One region of the Rhizobium sp. SAFR-030 genome, then DNA from elsewhere that is predicted to be linked to it. Evidence: predicted binding sites of a transcription regulator. Region 1 holds the regulator's gene; each other region holds the start of a gene.

Region 1 (4,677 bases):
TCCGGCCTCAACATGGCGCTTGCCGCCGGCATCTGCTTTGTCGGCCTGCGTATCCTCCTCAGCCTCTCGCCGCCGCTGGCGCAGGCTCTGCCGACGAAGAAGATTGCCGCCGGTGGCGCGCTGCTGCTGGTCACGCTCTACTACGTCATCTCCGGCTTCGGCGTTTCCGCCGAGCGCGCCTACCTGATGATGGCGATCATGCTGACTGCCGTGTTCTTCGACCGCCCGTCGATCAGCCTCCACAACATCGCCCTGGCGGCGCTGGTGATCATGATCCTGTCGCCCTCCGCCGTCCTCGGCCCGAGCTTCCAGATGTCGTTTGCCGCAACCGCGGCGCTCGTCGCCGGTTACGCAGGCTGGACGGCGCGGCGGGCACGGCAGGACCATGACACGCGACCGCTGGCCACGGGTTTGACTGCACGCGGCCTCACAAGCCTCTGGACGATGGTGAGCGGGACCTTCATCACCTCACTGATCGGCGGCCTGTCGACGGCGATCTTTTCGGTCAGCCACTTTCACCAGCTGACGGGATACGGGCTCGTCGCCAATCTGGCGGCGATGCCGGTGGTCTCGCTGGTCGTCATGCCCGCCGGCCTGCTCGGCATGCTGGCGATGCCTCTCGGTCTCGACAAGCCGTTCTTCGCCCTCATGGGCCTGGGCTCGGGCATGGTCATCGCCATTGCCACCGAGGTCGCCTCCTGGGGCGGAAACATGGTGGTTGGCCGCACGCCGCCGTGGTTCCTGCCGCTGACGACTGTCGGCCTGCTGCTGCTGGTGCTCCTGCGGACGCGCCTGGCGCTGCTCGGCCTCGTTCCTCTCGGCGCAGGTCTGCTGCTGGTCGGCATGGTCGAGCCATCGAAGAAGAACCCCGACCTGCTGATTTCAGAGGATGGCGCACTGGTGGCGGCGATAGACGGAACTAGCGCCAGCCTCAACCGGCCGCGCCCGCCAGCCTTCCTCTACCGGCAGTGGGAAAGCGCCCTGCAACTGGGCGAGATGAACAGCCCCGAGCGCCGAGACGCGCCTCCCGAGCCGGCGGCAAACCCCGTGCCGGCAGCGAAACAGCAGCCAGCGGGGCACCCTGTGCCCGCGGCAAACACCGAGCCGACGCCTGAGACGACGAAGAGCAACCCGACAGCCAGCCCCGACGCAACTGCGACGACCAACTAGATAGCCAAACCTGCCGCCGCCGCGAGGCCGCAACCGCTGACCCGCGAAGGACTGGCGTCCGCCCGGGCACTGATGCAGGACACATTCGCCGGCGCGCCTCCCGACCGGTTCGTCTGCCTCGGCCAGAAAATCTGTCTGCTGCGAAGCGCATCAGGCAATCGCATCGCCTGGGTCGATGACGCGCGCTATGCCGGGCCTGCCTGCGATACGGCGGACCTCGTCATCGCACCGCGCGCCCGTTTCGACACGTGCCGCTCGAACGCGCTGATGCTGAACGGCGCCAGCCTCAGACGAACAGGCGCCGTCGAGATCGATTTCGCCGCCAGCCGCGATCCGGAAAGCTGGCACCTGCACGCGGCGATGACCGGCATCCGGCGCCCGTGGACGCAGCATCGCGCCTACGACTGGCGCACGCGCAGCATGGACGAGCAGCTACCCGAGCGGTTGGCGCGGATGATCAGTGATAGCGGCGGATGAGGCCGACGAGCTTGCCCTGAACCTTGACGCGGTCTGCGGAAAAGATACGCGTCTCGTAAGCCGGGTTTGCAGCCTCCAGCGCGATGGAGGCACCCTTGCGGCGAAAACGCTTCAGCGTCGCTTCTTCGTCGTCGACCAGCGCCACGACGATATCGCCCGGGCTTGCCGTGCTGCCGTTGCGGATGACGACGGTATCGCCGTCGAGGATGCCGGCCTCGATCATCGAATCGCCCTTGACCTCGAGCGCGTAATGCTCGCCCGGCCCAAGCATCTCCATCGGCACGCTGATTTCGTGCGTGTTGTTCTGGATCGCCGAAATCGGCACGCCGGCAGCGATCCGTCCCATCACAGGGACGGAGGCGGAGGTCGCATCATTGGCGGGGATGGCGACGGGGCGGGCGGCCGAGGGTGCTTGCGTCTTGCCGAGACTTCCCTCGATGACGCTCGGCGAAAAGCCGCGGCGCGGCTGCGGTGCTGCGGAATAGGCTTCCGGCAGCTTGATCACTTCCAGCGCGCGAGCCCGGTTCGGCAGCCGGCGGATGAAACCGCGCTCTTCCAGCGCCGTGATCAGCCGGTGGATGCCCGACTTGGATGCCAGCTCGAGCGCGTCCTTCATCTCGTCGAAAGACGGCGGCACGCCTGATTCTTTCATCCGTTCGTGAATGAACAGAAGCAGTTCCTGCTGTTTGCGCGTGAGCATGGCGGCGACCCCCTGAAGGAAACAAATCCAGAACGAACACTATCTGTTCCACATGTGTTCCGCAAGTGCCTAAGATCCGGTGAACGCAGGCTCATCACGGATTTTCTGCTTCGACTTCGCCCTGATGCGCGGTAAAACGGACGGCAATCGAGGCTGGAGGCATGGAAGATGGACAGTGACAGGCCGCGCGCGATCGATCATCTGGTCTTGCCCATCGAATCGCTGCAGACCTCGCGGGAGCGGCTCGAGGCGCTCGGCTTCACCGTCGCCCGGCAGGCGGATCATCCCTTCGGCACATCGAATGCCTGCGTATTCCTGGCGGACGGCACCTATCTCGAGCCGCTCGTCATCCGCGACGCTTCTCTGGTCGGCGAGAGCGTGCGAGGCGGCAATGTCTTCACCGGACGCGACGCGCGGTTTCGCGGCGGCCGGCTGGAGGGCCTCTCGGCGATCGTCGTGTCGAGCACTGATGCTGCCGCCGATCACGAGCGCTTCCTGCGGGCGGGCATTTCAGCCGGCGACATGCTCGGTTTCTCGCGGCAGGCGTTGACCGCGGAAGGGGCACCCGTCACGGCAAGCTTCCAGCTGACCTTTGCCGATCTGGGAAGCGACCTGTTCTTCCTGTTCAGCTGCCAAAGGATCAACCCGTTGCCGGCCGATCGCTCGGTGCTGGAGCGGCACGAGAACGGTGTGGTGGCGTTGCGCGAGGTGTTGCTGCACGGTGCCGCACCCGATGATCTGGTCAAGCGCATCGAGACGGTGACGCACGCGGCTGGCTTCAGCGAAGCGGACGAGACGGCCTTCACGCTTGCCAATGCGCGCATTCGCCTCGTCGCCGGAGCGGAAACCGCGAGTGGAGCCGATAGGGCGGTGAAGGCGGCGGCGGTCGTCTTCCATGTCGCCGATCTGACGGTGACAGAGCTGTTGCTGGCTGATAATCACCTCCCATATGTGAGGACGCCGCACCGTATCACCGTGGCGCCGGCGCCCGGTCAGGGCGTTTCGTTCGTTTTCGAGGAGTAGATCATGGGCGTGAGCGCCAATGCAGAGGTTGCTGTCGGCGAGGGCTCGTCCCGCGTCATGTTTTCCAACAGTGGCCGGCTGTCGCTGATCTGCGGACCGTGCCAGATGGAAAGCCGCGACCATGCCTTCATGATGGCTGGCCGGATCAAGGAAATCTGCGATCGGCTCGATATTGGCCTTGTCTACAAGTCGTCCTTCGACAAGGCGAACCGCACGTCGCTGAACGGTCCGCGTGGCATCGGCATCGATGCGGCGATGGAGATCTTTGCCGACCTGAAGGCCGAATTCGGCTTTCCGGTGCTCACCGACATCCACACGGAAGAGCAGTGCGCCATCGTCTCGCAGACGGTCGATATCCTGCAGATCCCGGCGTTCCTCTGCCGCCAGACGGACCTTTTGGTGGCGGCGGCGAAGACAGGCCGGGTCATCAACGTCAAGAAGGGCCAGTTCCTGGCTCCTTGGGACATGAAGAACGTGCTCGCCAAGTTCACCGAAAGCGGCAATCCGAACGTGCTGCTCTGCGAACGCGGCGCGTCCTTCGGCTACAACACGCTGGTCTCCGACATGCGCTCGCTGCCGATCATGGCGTCGCTTGGCGCGCCGGTCATTTTCGATGCCACCCATTCGGTGCAGCAGCCGGGCGGGCAGGGCGGCTCCAGTGGCGGCCAGCGCGAGTTCGTCGAGACGCTTGCCCGTGCGGCGGTGGCCGTCGGCATCGCCGGCGTCTTCATCGAAACCCATGAAGATCCGGACAATGCGCCGTCCGACGGGCCCAACATGGTGCGCATCGAGAACCTCGAGCGCCTTCTCGAAACGCTGCTCGCCTTCGACGCCGTCGCCAAGCGCTGAGGCGGCGCTGTTCCGAGTTTGCCTGTCTCACATCGGGTGAGATGGGCGGTCTACGCAAGGTGGACGACGTCTTCTGTTGAACGGACGGACCTCCTCCCGCCCGCTTCTTTCAGTGGGCAAGAGATTGGGTGTGGGTGACGATAAAGATGTCTCTCAGGATCGATTTCCGGGTTCGGGGGAGATTGCCAGACGGGCGCGACACGGTCCGTCGGCCCGGCAGCGATGGTCGCAACTGCCGCCGCGACTGCCATTGTAATTTTAGAATCATCCAGTAAGACAGGCCATCTCCAATACCCACCTTGAAGCATGGAGGCTTTCATGACTGCCATCACAGACATCATCGCGCGCGAGATCCTGGACAGCCGCGGTAACCCGACCGTCGAGGTCGACGTCCATCTCGAAGACGGCAGCATGGGTCGGGCAGCGGTACCTTCCGGGGCATCCACCGGCGCCCACGA
Region 2 (4,677 bases), on a different contig from region 1:
CGCACCGATGGGTGCCTCCGCCGTGCTGTTGTTTGCCGTGCCAGCCAGTCCACTGGCGCGTCCCTGGTCGATTGTCGGCGGCAATACCGTCTCCGCGCTCGTCGGCGTCATCGTCGCGTCGCTGGTAGCGGATCCGGTAACGGCTGCGGCCTTGGCGATCGGCTTTGCGATCGCCGCCATGTCGGCCTGCCGCTGCCTCCACCCACCCGGCGGCGCGATCGCCCTGACGGCGGTACTCGGCGGCCAGGCGATCCACGATATGGGCTTCTGGTTTGCGCTCTGGCCGGTGGCCGGCAACTCGGCCCTGCTGCTGGCGTCTGCCATCTGCTTCCACAGACTGATGCGTCACCCCTATCCCAAGGCAGTGACGCCGCCGGGACCCGAGCATCTGACGGCCGATCCGAAACCGCTGCAGCGGATCGGCTTCACCTCTGCCGATCTCGACGCGGTGCTGCGGGACTACGACATGCTGTTCGACATCGACCGGGAGGATCTGGAGACGATCCTGCGGCGCACCGAACTGCGCTCCTACCGGCGTCGTGCGGTGCATCTGGACTGCGCCAGCGTCATGTCGCGGGACGTGGTGGCCCTCACCCGCGGGACAAGCATTACCACGGCGAACGCGCTGATGCGCCATCACCGGTTCCATGCGATGCCGGTCACTGACGAGCAGGCGAAAGTCGTCGGCATTGTCACCCAGAGCGATCTGCTCGACCACCCGGACTGGATCGCCGCCACCCCGAAAACAGGCATGTTCGGGCGGCTTCAACGTGCTGGCACCGGCACCGGCGCTGCCGGCGGCACTGTGACCGACATCATGACGACGCAGGTGAGGACGGTGCGACCGGAGACGCCCCTCGGCGACGCGATCGTGGTCTTTGCCGAACAGGGACTGCACCATCTTCCTGTCGTCGATGCCGATGGCCGGCTGGCCGGCATCCTGTCTCAGTCGGATGCGCTCGTGGCGATGCTGGCCGACCGGCCGGAGACAGAGACCGCGCAGCCGGTGCTCGACGACGGCCCATGACCGCTTCGCTTCAGCCGTTCCTGACAGGAGCGCTCTGAGAGGCAACCTCTTCAAATGCAGACGGCCGGACGCAAAGCGCCCGGCCGTTCGAGATATCGTATGTTAAGCCGGGCTCAGAACGGGATGTCGTCGTCCAGGTCGCGCGAGAAACCGCCACCGGCATTGCCGCCGCCGGCCGGGCCAGCGCCGCCACGTCCCGATGCTGCCGGCGGACGATCGTAGTCGTCACCGTAGCCGCCGCCGAAATCGCCGCCGGATGAGGCACCGCCACGCGCGCCGCCGCCGAAGCCAGCACCGCCACCCTGGCCGTCGCCGCGTCCGCCGAGCATGGTCAGCGTCGAGTTGAAGCCCTGCAGCACCACTTCCGTGGAATAGCGATCATTGCCGGTCTGGTCCTGCCACTTGCGCGTCTGCAAGGCGCCCTCGATGTAAACCGTCGAGCCCTTCTTCAGGTACTGTTCGGCGACCTTGCACAGGCCTTCGTTAAAGATGACGACCGTGTGCCACTCGGTCTTTTCCTTGCGCTCGCCGCTGTTCTTGTCCCGCCAGCTTTCCGACGTTGCGATGCGAAGGTTGGCGATCGGCCGACCGTCCTGGGTGCGCCGGATTTCCGGATCTGCCCCGAGATTGCCGATCAGAATAACCTTGTTGACGCTTCCAGCCATTGTCTCACCTTGTCTGCCGCCGCACGCGGCGTCTGAAATTTCCGTGTCCCACCACAGTAAACCATTGGCGCCCCGCTCAGGTCGCGGAGCGTGAACAATCCACAGGCAAATTTGTTCTTTATTTGTTCTAGTGTTCGCCTATGATCCTGTCAACACCCCGGTGCGTGGTCGTGAGTCGGCTGCCGGACGAAGCCTCAAGCTTCGCCTCGACAGCGGCGGTCGAATGACTACATAAGGGGCTTGTCCTCCCGAAGAGCTTTTATCAGATGAGCGAACTCAAGACGATTTCCATTCGCGGCGCACGCGAGCATAATCTCAAAGGCATAGACCTCGACCTGCCCCGCAACAGCCTGATCGTCATGACCGGGCTGTCAGGGTCCGGAAAATCGTCGCTCGCCTTCGATACGATCTATGCGGAAGGCCAGCGCCGCTACGTGGAAAGCCTGTCGGCCTATGCCCGGCAGTTCCTGGAAATGATGCAGAAGCCGGACGTCGACCAGATCGACGGCCTGTCTCCGGCAATCTCGATCGAACAGAAGACGACCTCGAAGAACCCGCGCTCGACGGTCGGCACGGTCACCGAGATCTACGACTACATGCGCCTGCTGTTTGCCCGCGTCGGCGTTCCCTACTCTCCGGCCACCGGGCTTCCGATCGAGAGCCAGACGGTCAGCCAGATGGTCGACCGGGTGCTGGCGCTTGGCGAGGGTACCCGCCTCTACATCCTCGCGCCGATGGTGCGTGGCCGCAAGGGCGAGTACAAGAAGGAACTCGCCGACCTGATGAAGAAGGGCTTTCAGCGGGTCAAGGTCGACGGCCAGTTCTACGAGATCGCCGAGGTGCCGGCGCTCGACAAGAAGTACAAGCACGACATCGACGTGGTGGTCGACCGCGTCGTGGTGCGCGACGATATCGGCGCCCGGCTTGCCGACAGCCTGGAGACGTGCCTGAAGCTCGCCGACGGACTGGCGGTCGCCGAGTTCGCCGACAAGCCGCTTCCGGCGGAAGAAACCGCGGCCGGCGGTTCTGCCAACAAGTCGCTGAACGAGACCCACGAGCGGGTGCTGTTTTCCGAAAAGTTCGCCTGCCCCGTATCGGGCTTCACCATTCCGGAGATCGAGCCGCGCCTGTTCTCCTTCAACAACCCGTTTGGTGCCTGCCCGACCTGCGATGGTCTGGGCGCCCAGCAGAAGGTTGACCAGGCGCTGATCGTTCCCGAACCGGAGCGGACACTGAAGGACGGCGCGCTGGCGCCCTGGGCGAAATCCACCTCGCCCTACTACAACCAGACGCTCGACGGGCTCGGTAAGGTCTACGGCTTCAAGCTCACCGACCGCTGGTCAAAACTGTCCAAGGCGGCGCAGGACGCAATCCTGCATGGCACCGAGGACAAGATCGAGTTCCACTACGCCGACGGCGCGCGCTCCTACAAGACGACGAAGACCTTCGAAGGCATCGTCCCGAACCTCGAGCGTCGCTGGAAGGAAACCGACAGCGCCTGGGCGCGCGAGGAAATCGAGCGCTACATGTCGGCGGCGCCCTGCCCGGCCTGCAACGGCTATCGCCTGAAGCCGGAAGCCCTCGCCGTCAAGATCGACAAACTGCACATCGGCAACGTCACCGAGATGTCGATCAGGATGGCGCGCGACTGGTTCGAAAACCTGCCGGAGCGGCTGAACGCCAAGCAGAACGAGATCGCCGTGCGCATCCTGAAGGAGATCCGCGACCGGCTGCGGTTCCTCAACGATGTCGGGCTCGACTATCTCAGCCTGTCGCGCAGCTCCGGCACGCTGTCCGGCGGCGAGAGCCAGCGCATCCGGCTGGCCTCGCAGATCGGCTCGGGCCTGACGGGCGTGCTCTACGTGCTCGACGAGCCGTCGATCGGCCTCCACCAGCGCGACAATGCCCGCCTGCTCGATACGCTGAAGCATCTGCGCGACATCGGCAACACGGTGCTGGTCGTCGAGCATGACGAGGATGCCATCCTGACGGCCGACTATGTCGTCGACATCGGGCCGGCAGCCGGCATCCACGGCGGTGAAGTGATCGCCGAAGGCACGCCGCAGCAGGTCATGGCCAACCCGAAATCTCTGACCGGCAAGTATCTCTCCGGCGAGCTGGGCGTTGCCGTTCCGGCGGAGCGGCGCAAGCCCCAGAAGGGCAAGGAGATCAAGGTCGTCGGTGCCCGCGGCAACAATCTGCGGAACGTCACGGCGGCCGTACCGCTCGGCGTCTTCACGGCCGTCACCGGCGTCTCCGGCGGCGGCAAGTCGACCTTCCTCATCGAAACGCTCTACAAGGCGGCCGCCCGGCGCGTCATGGGTGCGCGCGAGATCCCCGCCCCGCACGATCGCATCGACGGCTTCGAGTTCATCGACAAGGTCATCGACATCGACCAGTCGCCGATCGGCCGCACGCCGCGCTCCAACCCGGCGACCTATACCGGCGCCTTCACCCCGATCCGCGACTGGTTTTCCGGACTGCCGGAAGCCAAGGCGCGCGGCTACCAGCCGGGCCGCTTCTCGTTCAACGTCAAGGGCGGCCGTTGCGAGGCCTGCCAGGGCGACGGCGTGATCAAGATCGAGATGCACTTCCTGCCGGACGTCTACGTGACCTGTGACGTCTGCCACGGCAAGCGCTACAACCGCGAGACGCTCGACGTTACCTTCAAGGGCAAGTCGATCGCCGACGTGCTGGACATGACGGTCGAGGAAGGTGTCGAGTTCTTCTCGGCGGTTCCGGCCGTGCGCGACAAGCTGCAGGCGCTGTTCGAGGTCGGCCTCGGCTACATCAAGGTCGGCCAGCAGGCCAACACGCTGTCGGGCGGCGAGGCGCAGCGTGTCAAGCTGGCCAAGGAACTGTCGAAACGTTCGACGGGCCGGACGCTCTACATCCTCGACGAGCCGACCACCGGCCTGCACTTCCACGACGTCGCCAAACTGTTGGAAATGCTGCACGAACTGGTCAGCCAGGGCAATTCGGTGG
Region 3 (4,677 bases), 820 kb from region 1:
CATCTCATTCGAAAGGCCGGCTTGTCCGGCCTTTTTTGCGTTTGCAGGATAGCGGCCGTGGCCGATCAGGCGGAGCAAACGGGAAGGAGGGGCTGTCGGCAAACTCATCCTTGCTTGTCGAAGGCATCAGCCTGGACGGCGCGTCAAAGAAACGCTGGCGCCCAAGGTCTCGCACCGCGATCGCGGATCTTTGCAACAGGGATCACGCGACCATCGGCGCTGAACCAGGTCGAGGGCCGGGGAAATCAGTCCTTGCGCAGTGGCCGAAAGCTCATGCGGTGCAGGTCACACGGGCCGGCGGTGTCGATCGCCGTGCGATGCTGCGCCGTCGCATATCCGGCATGGCTGTCGAAACCGTAGGCCGGGTAGACCAGATGCGCGCGGGTCATCATCCGGTCGCGGGTGACCTTGGCGATGATCGAGGCAGCGGCGATCGATACCGACCGTGCATCGCCCTGGATGACCGCCTTGGCGCCACAGGCAAGCCCCGGCGGGATATCGCGGCCGTCGGTCAGCACGTAGGCCGGGGCGGTGCAGAGGCCGGCGACGGCCCGACGCATGGCATCGAGGCTCGCCCGCAGGATGTTGCGCTGATCGATCAGCGCGGGCCCGGAGCTGGCGATCGAAACATGCGCACTGCTGATGATCTCCTCGAACAGCCGCTCGCGCTGCCTGGCCGTCAGCTGCTTGGAATCGTTGAGGCCGTCTGGAATGTTGCCTGGATCGAGAATGACGGCTGCCGCAACCACCGGACCGGCAAGCGGTCCACGCCCCGCCTCGTCCGTGCCCGCCACTGGCCAGTGCCCGGCAGCCCGCGCGGCAAGCTCCAGGCTGAAATCCGGCGCCAGCGGCGGCGCATCGAACAGGCTCGGAGAATCGGGTGGCGTGCGTTTCAACATGCGGCATTCATTCGCACGCACACCCGATCTCCTGCAAGCCCCGGGCAAAGCGCTGAGTGCGGCATCGCTTTTCCGCCCAAGGGGGACAGGGCGGTCCGGGGTACCGGCACGGATGAGGCGGTGGGGCCCGTGCCGGAACTTTGCTGGGGGCGCACCGGCGTCGATCAACGCGGCCCAACCTCCGAAGTCGATAAAGCAGCGCGGGATCGCCAGGCGGTGTCATGCCGCTCCGGATCTCGCTGACTGCCAGGCCGTGGCGCCTGCCGCCACGGCCGATCTCTAGAGCAGCGACAGCTGCACGCCGGCGCCGTCCGGCCGGACGAACAGGTCGTCGCGCAGCATCACGCCCCGCCGACCGAGCCCCAGGCGCTTGGTCGCAAGCTCGAAGCGGCGGGAAATCTGCCAGGCATAGGGACCGGCACCCTTCATCCGCTTGCCGAACTCGGCGTCATAGTCCTTGCCACCGCGCATCGAGCGCACCAGCGACATCACGTGCCGGTAGCGATCCGGATAGTTGCGCAGCAGCCAGTCACGAAACAGCGGGCTGACCTCGAGCGGCAGCCGCAGCAGCACGTAGCTCGCTTCCGTGGCGCCCGCCGCCTTGGCGGCATCGAGGATCCGCTCGATCTCGTGGTCGTTGAGCGCCGGGATGACGGGAGCCACCAGCACGCTGGTCGGAATGCCGGCATCGGTCAGCGCCTTCACGGCCTCCAGCCGCAGCGCCGGCGTCGATGCGCGCGGCTCCATCGAGCGGGCGAGCTTGCGGTCGAGCGTCGTCACCGACAGCGCCACCTTGGCCAGCCCCTTGGCAGCCATGGGCCCCAGAATATCGATGTCGCGCATGACCAGTGCGGACTTGGTGACGATCATCACCGGATGGTTCGCCTTGGCGAGCACCTCCAGCAGCTGCCGCATCACCCGCCATTCCTTCTCGATCGGCTGGTACGGGTCGGTATTGGTGCCGATGGCGATCGTCCGAACCTTGTAGCCGTCCTTGCTCAGTTCGCGTTCGAGAAGCCGCGGCGCATCGGGCTTGGCAAACAGCTTGGCTTCGAAATCCAGGCCTGCGGACAGCCCCATATAGCTGTGGGTCGGCCGGGCAAAACAATAGATGCAGCCATGCTCGCAGCCGCGATAGGGATTGATCGAGCGGTCGAAGGGAATATCGGGAGATTCGTTGCGGGTGATCGCGGTGCGCGGCTTCTCGATCTGCACCTCGGTCTTGAACGGCTCGAGATCCTCCAGCGTCTGCCAACCGTCGTCAAACCCTTCGCGACGCTGGTCCTCGAAGCGTCCACTGGGGTTGAGCCCGGCACCACGTCCGCGGCGGCGGTCGACGTCTACCCGCAGGCCGGATGTTTCCACCAGCGCATCGGCAATATCGGCCGTATGGGCGGGCGCAAATGCGCCCTGCCGCAACTGAGACATCTCAATCATGTGGGAACTCCTGCGCTGGACGTCGCGTCCAACCCGACACGATTCCTAGCTGCGAAAAGAGAACAATGCAAGAACAAAATGCCGAGGCGCGGGAGCTGTGGATATTGCTGTTGCGATGCGGTAAGCATGCGGCATGCTCACGGTGATCATCGAATGTCGCGACCAGGAGACCGAACTGGCCCAGACCCTGTCTGTGCTCGTGGCTGGCGCCGTGGAAGGACTGGTCGGCGATGTGGCAGTCCTCGATCGCGGCGCGAAGGATGCTTCGGCGCGGATCGCCGATGCGGCCGGATGCCGCTATCATGCGGACGAAGAGCTGCGCGACGTGCTTCTGGCGGCCCGTGGCGAATGGTTGCTGCTGATCGAGCCCGGTGCCCGTCCGCAGCCCGGCTGGATCGACGAAATCGCCGAGCATATCTCACTCGACGGCCGACCGGCGCGCTTTTCGCCGTCGCGCAATTACCGTCCGTCGCTGCTGCGGCGCCTGTTCGGGCGCCTGCCGCCGCTGGAGAACGGGATGCTCATCGACCGAAAGCGGGCACTTGCCAAGGTGCGCGAAGGAATGTCGCTCAGCGATCTGGCACGCGGTGAAAAGGCGCTGCGACTGGTCAGCGAGATGGTGCCGGCCTGGGCGGCGCGCAGCTGAGATCGCCGTCCGTGACGGCTTATTGCGTGCCGCCGCGCCGCAGATGTTCGTCCAGCCGCGGCATGATCTCCACGAAATTGCAGGGCATGTGGCGGTAGTCGAGCTGCGCCTGCAGGATGCCGTCCCAGGCGTCCTTGCAGGCTCCGGGCGACCCCGGCAGGACGAAGATGAAGGTGGCGTTGGCAACTCCGCCCGTGGCGCGTGATTGGATCGTCGAGGTGCCGATCTTGTCGTAGGAGATCCGGTGGAACACCTCGGAAAAGCCGTCCATCCGCTTTTCGAAAAGCGGCTCCAGCGCCTCCGGCGTCACATCGCGGCCGGTAAAGCCGGTTCCGCCGGTGGTGATCACCACGTCGATGTCGTCGCGCAGCGTCCACTCTCTCACTTGCTCGGCGATCTGCGCCTTGTCGTCCTGGACAATGGCCCGGGTGATCAGCCTGTGCCCTGCCGTTTCGATCCGCTGCACCAGTGTGTCGCCGGACTTGTCGTCTGCAACGGTGCGGGTGTCGGACACCGTCAGCACGGCGATGCCGATGGGGAGGAAGGGGCGGCTCTCGTCGATCCGGCTCATGGCGTCTCTCCGGCAAGTGTTTTTGTCGCCTGGATATAGGCACCGGGATGCGCGGTCGCCAGCCGTGCTGCTGCAGCCTCTGCGTGGAGCATGTCCGGATAGATGCCGAAGCAGGTGGCGCCGGAGCCCGACATCCGGGCAAGCAGCGCACCGCTCTCCTCCAGCAGCCGGCAGGTCTCGGCGATCTCCGGCACAAGATCCTGCGCGGGCGCCTGCAGGTCGTTGCGCAGGGTCTTGAGAGAGGCGATCCAGTCGCGAGGATCCGTCGAGCTGGGAAGAGCGGGGACCGGCGGGTTGTCGCGCCGCGTCAGGCTTCGGAAAACCTCCGGAGTCGACACGGCGATCAGCGGATTGACCAGCACCATGGCGAAGGCCGGCAGCGCAACCGACGACAGCTGCTCGCCGATGCCGCGCACCATCGCCGGCCGGCCGGCCAGGCACATGGGAACGTCGGCGCCGAGCGACAGCGCCAAGTCCGAGAGGTGGGGTTCCGGCAGCGTCGCGTTCCACACGCGCATCAGCCCGCGCAGTGCCGCGGCGGCATCCGCCGATCCGCCACCGATGCCGGAGGCGACGGGAAGCGCCTTTGCAAGCGTGATGCGCACTGGCGGCGCGGCCTGGCCGGCATCGGTCAGCCACTGCCGCAGCCGGTCACGCGCCGTCAGCACCAGGTTTCCAGGCTCATCGGCGAGGAGTGACGCAAACCGTCCGGATAGCAGAAACTGGTCTTCAGTCGCGGCAGCGAAGGACAGGTCGTCGCCGTGGCCGGCAAAGGTCACCAGGCTGTCCAGCAGGTGGTAGCCGTCGGCACGGCGACCCGTCACATGCAGCGCGAGGTTGATCTTCGCGCCTGCCTTCTCGACGACCTGTTCGCCCATGCCTCAGTTGCCGGTGGCCGGAATCTTCAGCACCTGGCCGGGGTAGAGCCGGTTGGGATTGCGCTTCAGCTCCGGATTGATCTCGATGATTTCCTTGGCCCGGTCGCCGTCACCCAGCGCGTCATTGGCGATCTTCCACAGCGTGTCGCCATCGCCGACCGTATAGGTGGCCGGCTCGGCAGGCGGCTTTGCGGCGGGCGCTTCGGCGGCAGCGGGCGCTTGCGTGGCGGGCTGTCCGGCATCGGG

What was found. The regulator LexA, encoded in region 1, represses DNA repair genes until DNA is damaged. The targets are predictions, from matches to a motif close to TGTTCNNNNTGTGTTCNG.
Region 2: the regulator LexA is predicted to act here: its motif matches at 1,805-1,822, upstream of uvrA (excinuclease ABC subunit UvrA).
Region 3: the regulator LexA is predicted to act here: its motif matches at 2,395-2,412, upstream of ACR65N_RS04555 (PA0069 family radical SAM protein).

The regions. Positions count from the first base shown of each region.
Region 1 covers NZ_JBPFDO010000001.1:50,107-54,783, reverse strand. The annotation lists gene ACR65N_RS00290 (ComEC/Rec2 family competence protein) at 1-1,170, shown strand, start outside; gene ACR65N_RS00285 (hypothetical protein) at 1,243-1,647, shown strand; gene lexA (transcriptional repressor LexA) at 1,628-2,347, opposite strand; gene ACR65N_RS00275 (VOC family protein) at 2,516-3,370, shown strand; gene kdsA (3-deoxy-8-phosphooctulonate synthase) at 3,374-4,219, shown strand; gene eno (phosphopyruvate hydratase) at 4,538-4,677, shown strand, end outside.
Region 2 covers NZ_JBPFDO010000003.1:586,444-591,120, reverse strand. The annotation lists gene ACR65N_RS12325 (HPP family protein) at 1-1,027, shown strand, start outside; gene ACR65N_RS12320 (single-stranded DNA-binding protein) at 1,141-1,692, opposite strand; gene uvrA (excinuclease ABC subunit UvrA) at 1,959-4,677, shown strand, end outside.
Region 3 covers NZ_JBPFDO010000001.1:870,361-875,037, reverse strand. The annotation lists gene rnhB (ribonuclease HII) at 246-899, opposite strand; gene ACR65N_RS04555 (PA0069 family radical SAM protein) at 1,179-2,336, opposite strand; gene ACR65N_RS04550 (glycosyltransferase family protein) at 2,470-2,982, shown strand; gene moaB (molybdenum cofactor biosynthesis protein B) at 3,002-3,553, opposite strand; gene ACR65N_RS04540 (4-(cytidine 5'-diphospho)-2-C-methyl-D-erythritol kinase) at 3,550-4,431, opposite strand; partial or broken gene ACR65N_RS04535 (tetratricopeptide repeat protein) at 4,675-4,677, opposite strand, start outside.